3 regions of the Paenibacillus sp. FSL R5-0517 genome follow, and region 2 is predicted to be linked to each of the others. Evidence: riboswitches for the same ligand, from Rfam matches in the RefSeq annotation. Region 2 holds a riboswitch; each other region holds the start of a gene.

Region 1 (3,158 bases), 1.4 Mb from region 2:
CAGATTCCGATCAGTGCGTACTGCAATCCGAAGAAAATCAGGAAAGCCGCCCCTACCGACGCACCGGATGATACACCGAGCGTAAACGGATCGGCCAGCGGATTACGCAGCACACCCTGGAAGCCCGCACCCGCAATAGCCAGTGAAGCCCCCACGAGCACAGCAAGCAGTACACGCGGAAAACGCACTTTCCAGATAATCTGTTCGGCTGCCTTATTCCAATCCGGTGTAATCCAGTCGCCCACCCAGGGAATTTTGTGAATCAGGATGCCGGCAATATCCCGAATTGGCAAAGCTACTGAACCAATGCCCGTGCAGATGAGCACGGTAAGCACCAGCAGCACCATGCCCGTCGTTCCGAACAGGATCAGCTTTTTACTCATTGGAACAAGTCAGGATAGATCGCTTTGGCTACTTCTTTCAACCCTTGAGTTACCCGTGGACCCGGACGGCTCAGCAGGTTGGCATCCAGGCCAATAACCGCGTCATTTTTCACAGCCGTAATTTGATCCCAGCCGCTGCGCGCCTTGATGATCTGATCCAGTGTTTTGGAGTTTTCATCAATTACATCGTTGGCATACAAGATTACATCGGGGTTAGAGGCAATCACGTTTTCTTCATTGATTTGGTACCAGCCTTCTTCGTTTGAAGCGATATTGGTTCCTCCGGCTACAGTGATCAGTTCGTCCATGAACTCACCTTTACCTACCGACCAACCTGGGGAGAATTCAACGTATACTTTTTTCTTCTCTTCCGGTTTAACGGCCTTCACCGCTTCGGTTACATCCGTCACGTCCTGTTTCATCTGAGTGATGATTTCTTGTGCTTTTTCCTGATGATCGGTAATTTTACCGAAGGTTTCGATATTGTTCATCACATCGTCAATGGATTTAGGATCCGTTTTGAAAATGGTAATACCGAGTTCGCGCAGCTTCTTCACGGCATCCTCACTCATCGAGATACCTGTAAAGACAATGTCGGCTTCAGATGCAATGATGGACTCTTCGTTGGGCTTGGTGATGCCACCCATTTTCGCTTTGGTTGTTGCTGCTTCCGGATAATCATCATAGTCGGATACACCAACGATCTGTTCATCCAATCCAAGGGCAAACAGGGACTCTGTCTCAGCTGGTGACACGGATACAATTTTGGCTGGCGCCTTTTCAAAAGTAAACGATTCACCCGTTGCATCCGTAACGGTCAGTGGATATTGCGTTTTGAGGTCCGTCTGCGCCTGGCCTTGGGACTGCTCCTGTGCCGGTTGCTGCGAAGTTCCTGTGCCCTCGTTCGTTGTTGCATTGCCACAACCGGCCAAAGCCAGTGCGAGTGCCGCTGCACTTAGCAGGGACGCTACGCTTTTCCAATTCTTGATATTCATTCTGTTATTCTCCCCTTCTCTATCTGTACTATTTTCTTGCAACATGCTTGAACTCTTACTACCTTGCCTTGGTGTTCCTGTACAAGTAAAATCCATCAATTTACACAAGTCCACTCCGATTGCAGTACCATCTTCCGATCGCTGTTATCCCCAGACTTTTTGATTCCCTTTTCGAAAGGGAAAATCCGGGGATAAGCGTATGCTTCCGATGTAGCTTTCTTGTAGAAAGCTTTAAGCGAACACTCCGTTTCTTCAGATCGGTTCTGCACTCTTCGTTAACGTGTAAAAGTTCGGTTTATCTTACATGAACAATAAAAAATCCCTAATCCTTACGTCCAGGATCAGGGATGACGTCTCGCATATGGCGATCTGTACATGTTCAACCCAAGGTTGTCCATGCGCATAGAATTGCCCGAAACGCTGTCCTTTCCTCGAAGGAACACCGGTTTGTACGTCCAGGGCAGGTAACCTGACTTACAGGAATCATCCTGTTTTACAGTGGCGGGACCGTGCCGGATTTGCACCGGCTTCCCCATTTCACCCTTGTGTGTTTCACGACTCGTACTACTCTGCCATGAAAACAGCCTTCACACGCGGGACCCTTGGTCGCTGATATGGTATATCATTGTCATGTAATTTCTGCATGTTATATACGCATTAGCCTTCACAGCCTGCACCGTATCTGTATCCATGCTGAAGTCACACTTCTGTTGTGATTATAGGGTATATTGTACATCCTTACAACCCGATTGGCGGAAAAGTCACTCTGCTACCAAACCATTGATTCCCCTGTCGATCAAGCTGGACCTGAATCGCCTGTCCCGGTACGACATGTGTATCCCAGAACCCAAGCCCGGCAATCAGACGGGACAAGGCATATCGGATGACACCACCATGCGTAACCACAACTATGGTAGGTACCCGTCCCTCATCAACGTGCATTGAAGGCCGACCATTCAACAACATCTCTTGGAGAAATGAATCCATTCGCTCCGTAAACTTCTGCCACGATTCACCCTCGGGCGGAGTGACCTCCTGCGGCGCATCAATCCAGTTTCGGTACTCAGGGTTATCCTTGAGCTGCTCATACGTTAGCCCTTCCCACTGTCCAAAATCAATTTCCCGCAGACGCTGATCGAACTTCACCTCTCCGCCGGCATCAGGAAGAATCTGTTCCAGCGTCTGGCGGCAGCGCAGCAGATCACTGCAATATACCTCGTGCCACGAAACACCGCTCAATTGTTCATGAAGCGGAGCCAGTTCTTCTTTGGCGTCTGGCAGCAGACCGATGTCGGTATGCCCCAGGTATCTTTTTTCCACATTCCATAGCGTTGTCCCGTGACGGACCCACAGAATGTTTCGTTTCATTGAAGCCGGTTGATCCGTATGTACGTCCTTGCCTGCATTCCCCTCATTTAGGGCCATAACAGCATCCCTCCTGCCAGCCACACACCCAGCGATATTAACACACAAAGTGCAACAAAAGCCCCTGCGGACCAGAACATCAGGCGTGATGTTCGCACAATATCCTCGGCTTCCATCGGCCGTGTGGCCTCGCCCAAATAGGCACGAAACGAAGCAACTCCGTGATACACGTTATGTCCGCCAAGTCGGATGCCCAGTGCTCCAGCCACTGCTGATTCGGGAAACCCGCTATTCGGACTTGGATGCAGTCTTGCATCCCGAGCGACCATCCGTGCTGCTCCTTTGGCATCAAATTTCATGACCCAGGCACCCACGATTAACAGCATTGCGGTGAGCCGGGCGGGTATCCAGTTCG
Region 2 (3,158 bases):
TTAATTAGACATACAGATGGTGAGCCTCGGAAGGAAACAAGGAGGGAGGGCATAAAATGAGAAAAATAGAGATGAATGTGGTAGCCACGGACTGGACACAGATGGAACTTGTCTTGTTGTTCTTCGGGTGGGAGGCGTGTGAACCCGCCCATTATTGGGGACCGGGTGTACGTGATTCCTATATTGTGCATTACATCCATGAAGGACGGGGCATCGTGTACATGGGGGACCAGGAATACAAGCTTAGCGAGGGACAGGGTTTTATCATTTTCCCGGATACGCTTATTCATTATGAGGCAGATCCCAAGGAGCCCTGGACGTATTCGTGGTTCGGCTTCAAAGGGGTACAAGCCAAAGCATTCATGCAACGTGCCCAACTGAGCCCGGAGCGCCCGATATATGATGTCCATGATACGATTACGATGGAACAGTTGTATACGGAGATGGTCCAAGCTTCCACGCGACCGGAAGGTGATGTGTTGAACCAGAGTCTCTTGTACCGCTTGATGGCAGAATTAATCTCTTCTTCACCTGTGAAGGAAGAGGTCGGGCAGCTCCTTTCAAACAAAGAAACATACATCCGGCAGGCGGTGCAATTTATGGAGAACAGGTACAGTCAGCGAACCTCCATACTGGATATTGCCCAAGCCGTGGGGCTGGATCGCACATATCTATCGGGATTATTCAAAGAGCGATATGGCATGTCGCTACAGTCATTTTTTCTGGAGTACCGTATGAATCGTGCTGCCGAACTTCTTCAGAATCCAGGGCTGTCGGTCAGTGAAGTGGCCCATTCTGTCGGTTATACGGACCCATTATTGTTTTCCAAGATGTTTAAGCGTGTGACGGGCGTATCTCCGAAGGGGTCGAGAATTCGCGATTAGACGCACCTAGTGTTTCAAATTTGAAAGAAAAGTTTTGATCATTAAACGTTGTCCCGCTATACTGATACAGAAGTGTAATTGAATATGTGGAACTTGGTGCTTTGCCCGTCAGGGTGAAAGCTTAATAGGGAAGTCCGGTGTAATACCGGCGCGGTCCCGCCACTGTAACAGAGGAGTTAGGTAGCGATAATCCACTGGTTTAGACCGGGAAGGAGCTGCAAGTGACGATGATTCTGGAGCCAGGAGACCTGCCAGGTTTAACAAACACAGTAGTACCCTACGGGAGATAGGAAGGTGTTTAGAGAGCATGATTTTTTCTGAAAATCTGTTTATTTAAGGCGTCCTCATCCAGTAACACGGAGAGGGACGCCTTTTTTGCTATGGACGGAGAACATCATGGCATATACATAAAGTTTTGGGGAAGGACGTTTGAACACGTGAGCAGATATATCATTAAACGATTAATGCAACTGGTAGTCGTATTGTTCGGCATCACGTTCCTGACGTTCCTGCTAACCTACCTGTCTCCTGGAGATCCAGCCAGACTTATGCTTATGTCTACAGGGGTAACGCCATCTGATGAGCTGGTCAGGCAGGTGAGGTCGGAGCTTGGATTGGACGAGCCCTTTCTCTATCGGTACGGGACTTGGTTGGGACAGGTGATGACTGGGGACTTCGGTACATCATATAAATACAATCGTCCAGTGCTGGACGTGCTGATGGCACGGCTCCCGGCAACGCTTTGGCTAACAGGAAGCGCCATGTTTCTGGTTATACTGGTTTCCTTTCCATTGGGGATGCTGTCGGCTGTCTATCGTAACCAATGGCTTGATCACGTCATTCGTCTGTTCTCTTTTGCCGGATTATCGATGCCCAGCTTCTGGTTGGGTATGTTGCTCATGTTGGTCTTCGGCGTACAGCTGAAGCTGCTGCCGGTGATGGGCAATTCCGGATGGTACAGCCTGATTCTACCTGCATGTACACTCGCGATTCCACTTGTTGCCCAGTACAGCAGACAGATTCGTGCGATCCTGCTTGAGGAGACAAGCCAGAACTATGTGATCGGAGCCAGATCCAGAGGTGTGAAGGAATCGATCATTATTTTTCGTCATATTCTTCCCAATGCCCTGCTGCCGATCGTTACCCTTATGGGTATGACAACAGGTGCTTTGTTAGGTGGTGCAGCGATTGTGGAAAGTTTATTTGTGTGGCCGGGTGTTGGACAGATGGCTGTAGATGCGATTTTCACAAGGGATTATCCGCTGATTCAGGGATATGTCATCTGGATGGCGATCATATATGTCGCCCTGAATCTGCTGGTTGATATATGGACTCATCTTCGTGATCCCCGAATCCGACTGGATGTGGATATATAGATGAGAGCCTTCAGACTGGTATTACTGCAGAATCGCTGGTTCACCTTCCTGCTGTCTCTGACCGCCTTCTGGATTATTCTTGCCATGGTTGCACCGCTGCTTGCACCACACGACCCACTTGCAACGAACTTTGCCAAAGTGTTGCAGCCATCCAGCGCCGAGTATCCTCTTGGAACCGATCAACTGGGCCGCTGTGTATTATCTCGTCTTCTGTACGGTGCACGTACCTCGCTGCTGCTCACCTTTATGATGATTGGCATCGTGTTTGTGTTAGGTGTAACGATTGGAGTCATCGCCGGTTTCGCTCGGGGGGTGACGGATATGGTGCTCATGCGCCTGTCTGATACATTAATGGCATTTCCGGGGCTTATTTTTGCGATCGCTGTGGTGGGGATGCTTGGGCCGGGATTGTTCAATACGGTTCTGGCACTGTCGGTTGTCTGGTGGGCGAAGTATGCAAGGATGGCCAGAAGCCTGGTGATTTCCCTTCAGCAAAAGGAGTATGTCGCTGCCGCTGCTTTCAGCGGAGCACGTAAAATACAGATCATCGGCAGGACGATCCTGCCCAATATGATGTCTCCAATCATCGTCATGGCGATGATGGATGTGGGAGGCATGATGCTGTCCATCTCGGGGTTGTCCTTTCTTGGGCTTGGCGCGCAGCCACCGAACCCCGAGTGGGGGGCCATGTTAAATGAAGGCAGAAGATATCTGCAGACTGCACCATGGCTGTTGGTTTATCCAGGTCTGGCGATATTCAGCACCGTCATTATTTTTAATTTACTGGGAGACAGTCTGCGAGATGTGCTTGATCCCAAGAAAAATACTGCTTAACTGGAGGAACCAGAATGAAGAGGAATTTTCAAAAATCAATGTTGCTCACCCTCATATCCATGTT
Region 3 (3,158 bases), 820 kb from region 2:
TGCCCCGTAACATGCCATACCGCAGCCATTCAGCGCCACACTCGTTTCTTTGGGTGCACCCAGTCCGCCAATCACGGCCTGCAAATGGTTAGCCATCGGGACAGCATCGTCCTTCTCCATATTGCAGAAGTCACAGGCCTTCACCTTGATGACATCACCAATCGGTACAACGATAAAATTCGCTGCACGCAGCTCTTCAACCAGCGAGTCCGGTTCAAATGTCGGCACTCTCAGAATAATCTGGTGCTCCGGCGTGTACTCCAGTTCGCCGTCTTCACTTGCACACTGCGCCAGCAGCGCCATCTGGGCTGCGGTGAATTTTTTGTTGCCCACGCCGGGCGACACGCCGACTTCGAACAGCGGCGCCTTACGCCCAGGCTCGGGCGCGGTGCGTACCGCCGTTGCGGTCGCAGCCTGGGGTGAACTTGCTTCTCGGCTCGGCGCTGCTGCATTCAGCCAGCGGCTCGCCGATTCGCCCGCGAGCGCGCCGCCTGCCGCGAGCCGTGTCAGCGCCTCGGCGGCCAGCGCAGCTGCGCTGACGCGTGGCGCTTCTGCGACTCGGCCCGGAGCGGCCTCTGCCGCAACGGGCGCAGGTCGCTCGCCGGCAAGCACGGCGGTGCCAGCGCCGCTCGCCGAGCTTGCCGCAGGCATAATGGCAGCTGCCCCAGTGGGCGGCTGCCCTTGCGGAGCCGTGCCCGCTCCGGCGCTTGCGCCGCGCAGGGCTGGCTCCGCCTGTGGCTGCGCGGCCGATGCAGCGCTGGCCGCGCTCTCGCCCGCTGCCTCGCCGGAGGCGGCAGCGCGGGCTTCCCTTGCGCCGAGCGACCATGGCTCGGCTTCCGTGCGTAGTCGCTCATGAGGTCTGAGCGACTGTTCCGCGGTGTTCAGCGTATATTTCCGCTGATACCCGCGGGGGGTGACCATGAGTCCTTCGTACATCATGGTCGAGGAGTTGCCGATAATCACGGTCGTCAGCATGCCGATATCATGATTCAGCATATCCTCCAGTGTGGTCATGACAACGTCCTGACGCTCACGGTATGCACTTTTCACTAGACCTACGGGGGTCTGTGGGTCACGATAACGCAGGATCATTTCCTGTGTCTCCACGATCTGGCGTGTGCGCCGTCCACTGCGTGGATTGTACAGGGCAATGACAAAATCAGCAGAAGCTGCGGCTTCAACCCGGCGAATAATGGTCTCCCACGGCGTAAGGTGATCACTAAGGCTGATCGTACATGCATCGTGCATGACAGGGGCACCCAGCAGTGATGCACAGGACTGAATGGCCGATACGCCCGGAATAACCTCGACGGCAACACCCGTATCCGGCTTCCAACCTTGCTCCATCAGCACCTCGTACACCAGTCCAGCCATACCATACACACCTGCGTCACCGCTAGAAATTACGGCAACAATTTTGCCCATCTCCGCCTGTCGAACCGCTTCTTGTGCACGGCTTACTTCCTCGGTCATGCCTGTACGTACAATCGCTTGCCCGTTCAACAGAGGGCGAATAAGATCCACATACGTGTTGTATCCGATAATTACCTCACTCTCCTGAAGTGCTTCGAGTGCCCGCTTGGTGATATGTTCCATTGCTCCCGGGCCGAACCCGATAATCAGCAGCTTGCCTTGATCTTGCATGATTTCTCCTCCTTCATCACACTTGTCGTACTGATCTAAACAGTGAAGAAGGGCGGCTATGCCGACCTTCTCCCCCGCTGTACTGCATGTTCAACTCGTCAGCTCTGTTTACTCAGACTATCGAACAAGGCTCTTACATCAACCGTTATGATCCAACTAATCTATTCCTCTACCTGCAATTTCCCGACACAGGGTAGGTATCGCAAGGATGTGCATTTATCTAAAAAAACAAAAAAATCCCATCCTTGTAACGGATGGGATACGCATGTACGTACACTCAAGAACACAGCCCCAGACTCCCGAAGGGTAGTCCTGTGACTATGTGGCCTGGAGGGGCCAGCCGGGCGAACCGATTGTTCGCCCAATTCCTGATTCTTCGTACACCACTCCTTTCCGCGAAGGGTTTGGTGACACATGCAAGGTAGGTCTCCTGGCTTTGGATCATCAGCTTCCTTTTCTGTCTTCCCCGGCTTTCCGAGTGACTTGGATCAAAAAGGGCTTCACCATTACAGTGGCGGGACCGCTCGGGACTTTCACCCGATTCCCTGTTACCTCTTGCTGCACGCAAGAGCACCTTGCTTGTTTTCATTCAATATTGTTTTCATAATAACACCGTGCAGGAAATAATGTCCATGCTTATGATACTTATCCATTCTTCTATTTTCAGACAAAACAGAAAAAAGTCCTGATCCAAAAATCGGATCAGAACCCGGAATAACCTATGCATATCCCATTCGTTATAACCATCCAACAACCCTTGCATTGAGTTCGTTTCTGTTAACGACTCAACCTTTATTGCTGACCGCCAACCTTGTCTGCACGCCCTGCGGAAAAGTAACGTCCAAGTTCAACGATGAGTGCACCCATCTTCTCTTCCTCCGGAATGACCAGCGCCTCAATGCCTTCTTCACGCATGGAGTTTGCTGTAACTTTACCTACGGATGCAGGAATTACGCCTTGTCTGAAAGCGGCAAGCAACGGCTCAAGCTTGTCCTTGGAGGCCGCATATTGCGTCAGAAATCTGACCTGGGGTCCACTTGTGAACGCAACAGCATCTACCTCGAACTTTAGAATTTCATGCAACAGCTGTTCCAGCTCTGCATCTTCCGGCGGTACATGGCGGTAAGGGAGCACTTGTCTGACGATTGCACCTTGTTCTTCCAACCATGCAACGAGTTTGGGAGCTGTCTCCCCATGAAGCTGTAATATGACCTTTTTCCCTGCGAGATCATGCGGGGCGAATTCTCGAATGAGCCCGTCCGTGCTACCGTCATCATCCCGTACCAGAGGCGTTAATCTGCGCTTTTTGAGCGCATTCACCGTCTTGTATCCCCTCGCTGCAATGGAGGATTCCGATAATACATCCAAAAACTGTCCCGCAATTTCCATATCCTCAGCCATTTCAAACAATGCATCCAATCCCATACCCGTCGTTAACACCGCCCAGTCTGGCGGGTCTGAGATCCAGGATACCAGCCCATCCCTGGTATTCCGATCATCCAGGAATACCGTCC

Evidence for each region. A riboswitch is a leader RNA that binds a small molecule or an ion and turns the genes downstream of it on or off. The one in region 2 is predicted to bind cobalamin.
Region 1: another riboswitch for cobalamin. It lies ahead of MKX40_RS07270 (ABC transporter substrate-binding protein); the one in region 2 lies ahead of nikB (nickel ABC transporter permease).
Region 3: another riboswitch for cobalamin. It lies ahead of cobJ (precorrin-3B C(17)-methyltransferase); the one in region 2 lies ahead of nikB (nickel ABC transporter permease).

Annotation. Positions count from the first base shown of each region.
Region 1 covers NZ_CP150235.1:1,653,291-1,656,448, reverse strand. The annotation lists gene MKX40_RS07275 (iron chelate uptake ABC transporter family permease subunit) at 1-383, opposite strand, end outside; gene MKX40_RS07270 (ABC transporter substrate-binding protein) at 380-1,378, opposite strand; cobalamin riboswitch at 1,820-1,965, opposite strand; gene MKX40_RS07265 (histidine phosphatase family protein) at 2,117-2,803, opposite strand; gene cbiB (adenosylcobinamide-phosphate synthase CbiB) at 2,794-3,158, opposite strand, start outside.
Region 2 covers NZ_CP150235.1:278,558-281,715, forward strand. The annotation lists gene MKX40_RS01260 (AraC family ligand binding domain-containing protein) at 57-884, shown strand; cobalamin riboswitch at 962-1,155, shown strand; gene nikB (nickel ABC transporter permease) at 1,322-2,260, shown strand; gene nikC (nickel transporter permease) at 2,261-3,094, shown strand; gene MKX40_RS01275 (ABC transporter substrate-binding protein) at 3,109-3,158, shown strand, end outside.
Region 3 covers NZ_CP150235.1:6,377,904-6,381,061, forward strand. The annotation lists gene cobJ (precorrin-3B C(17)-methyltransferase) at 1-1,644, opposite strand, end outside; cobalamin riboswitch at 2,047-2,237, opposite strand; gene MKX40_RS28470 (uroporphyrinogen-III synthase) at 2,437-3,158, opposite strand, start outside.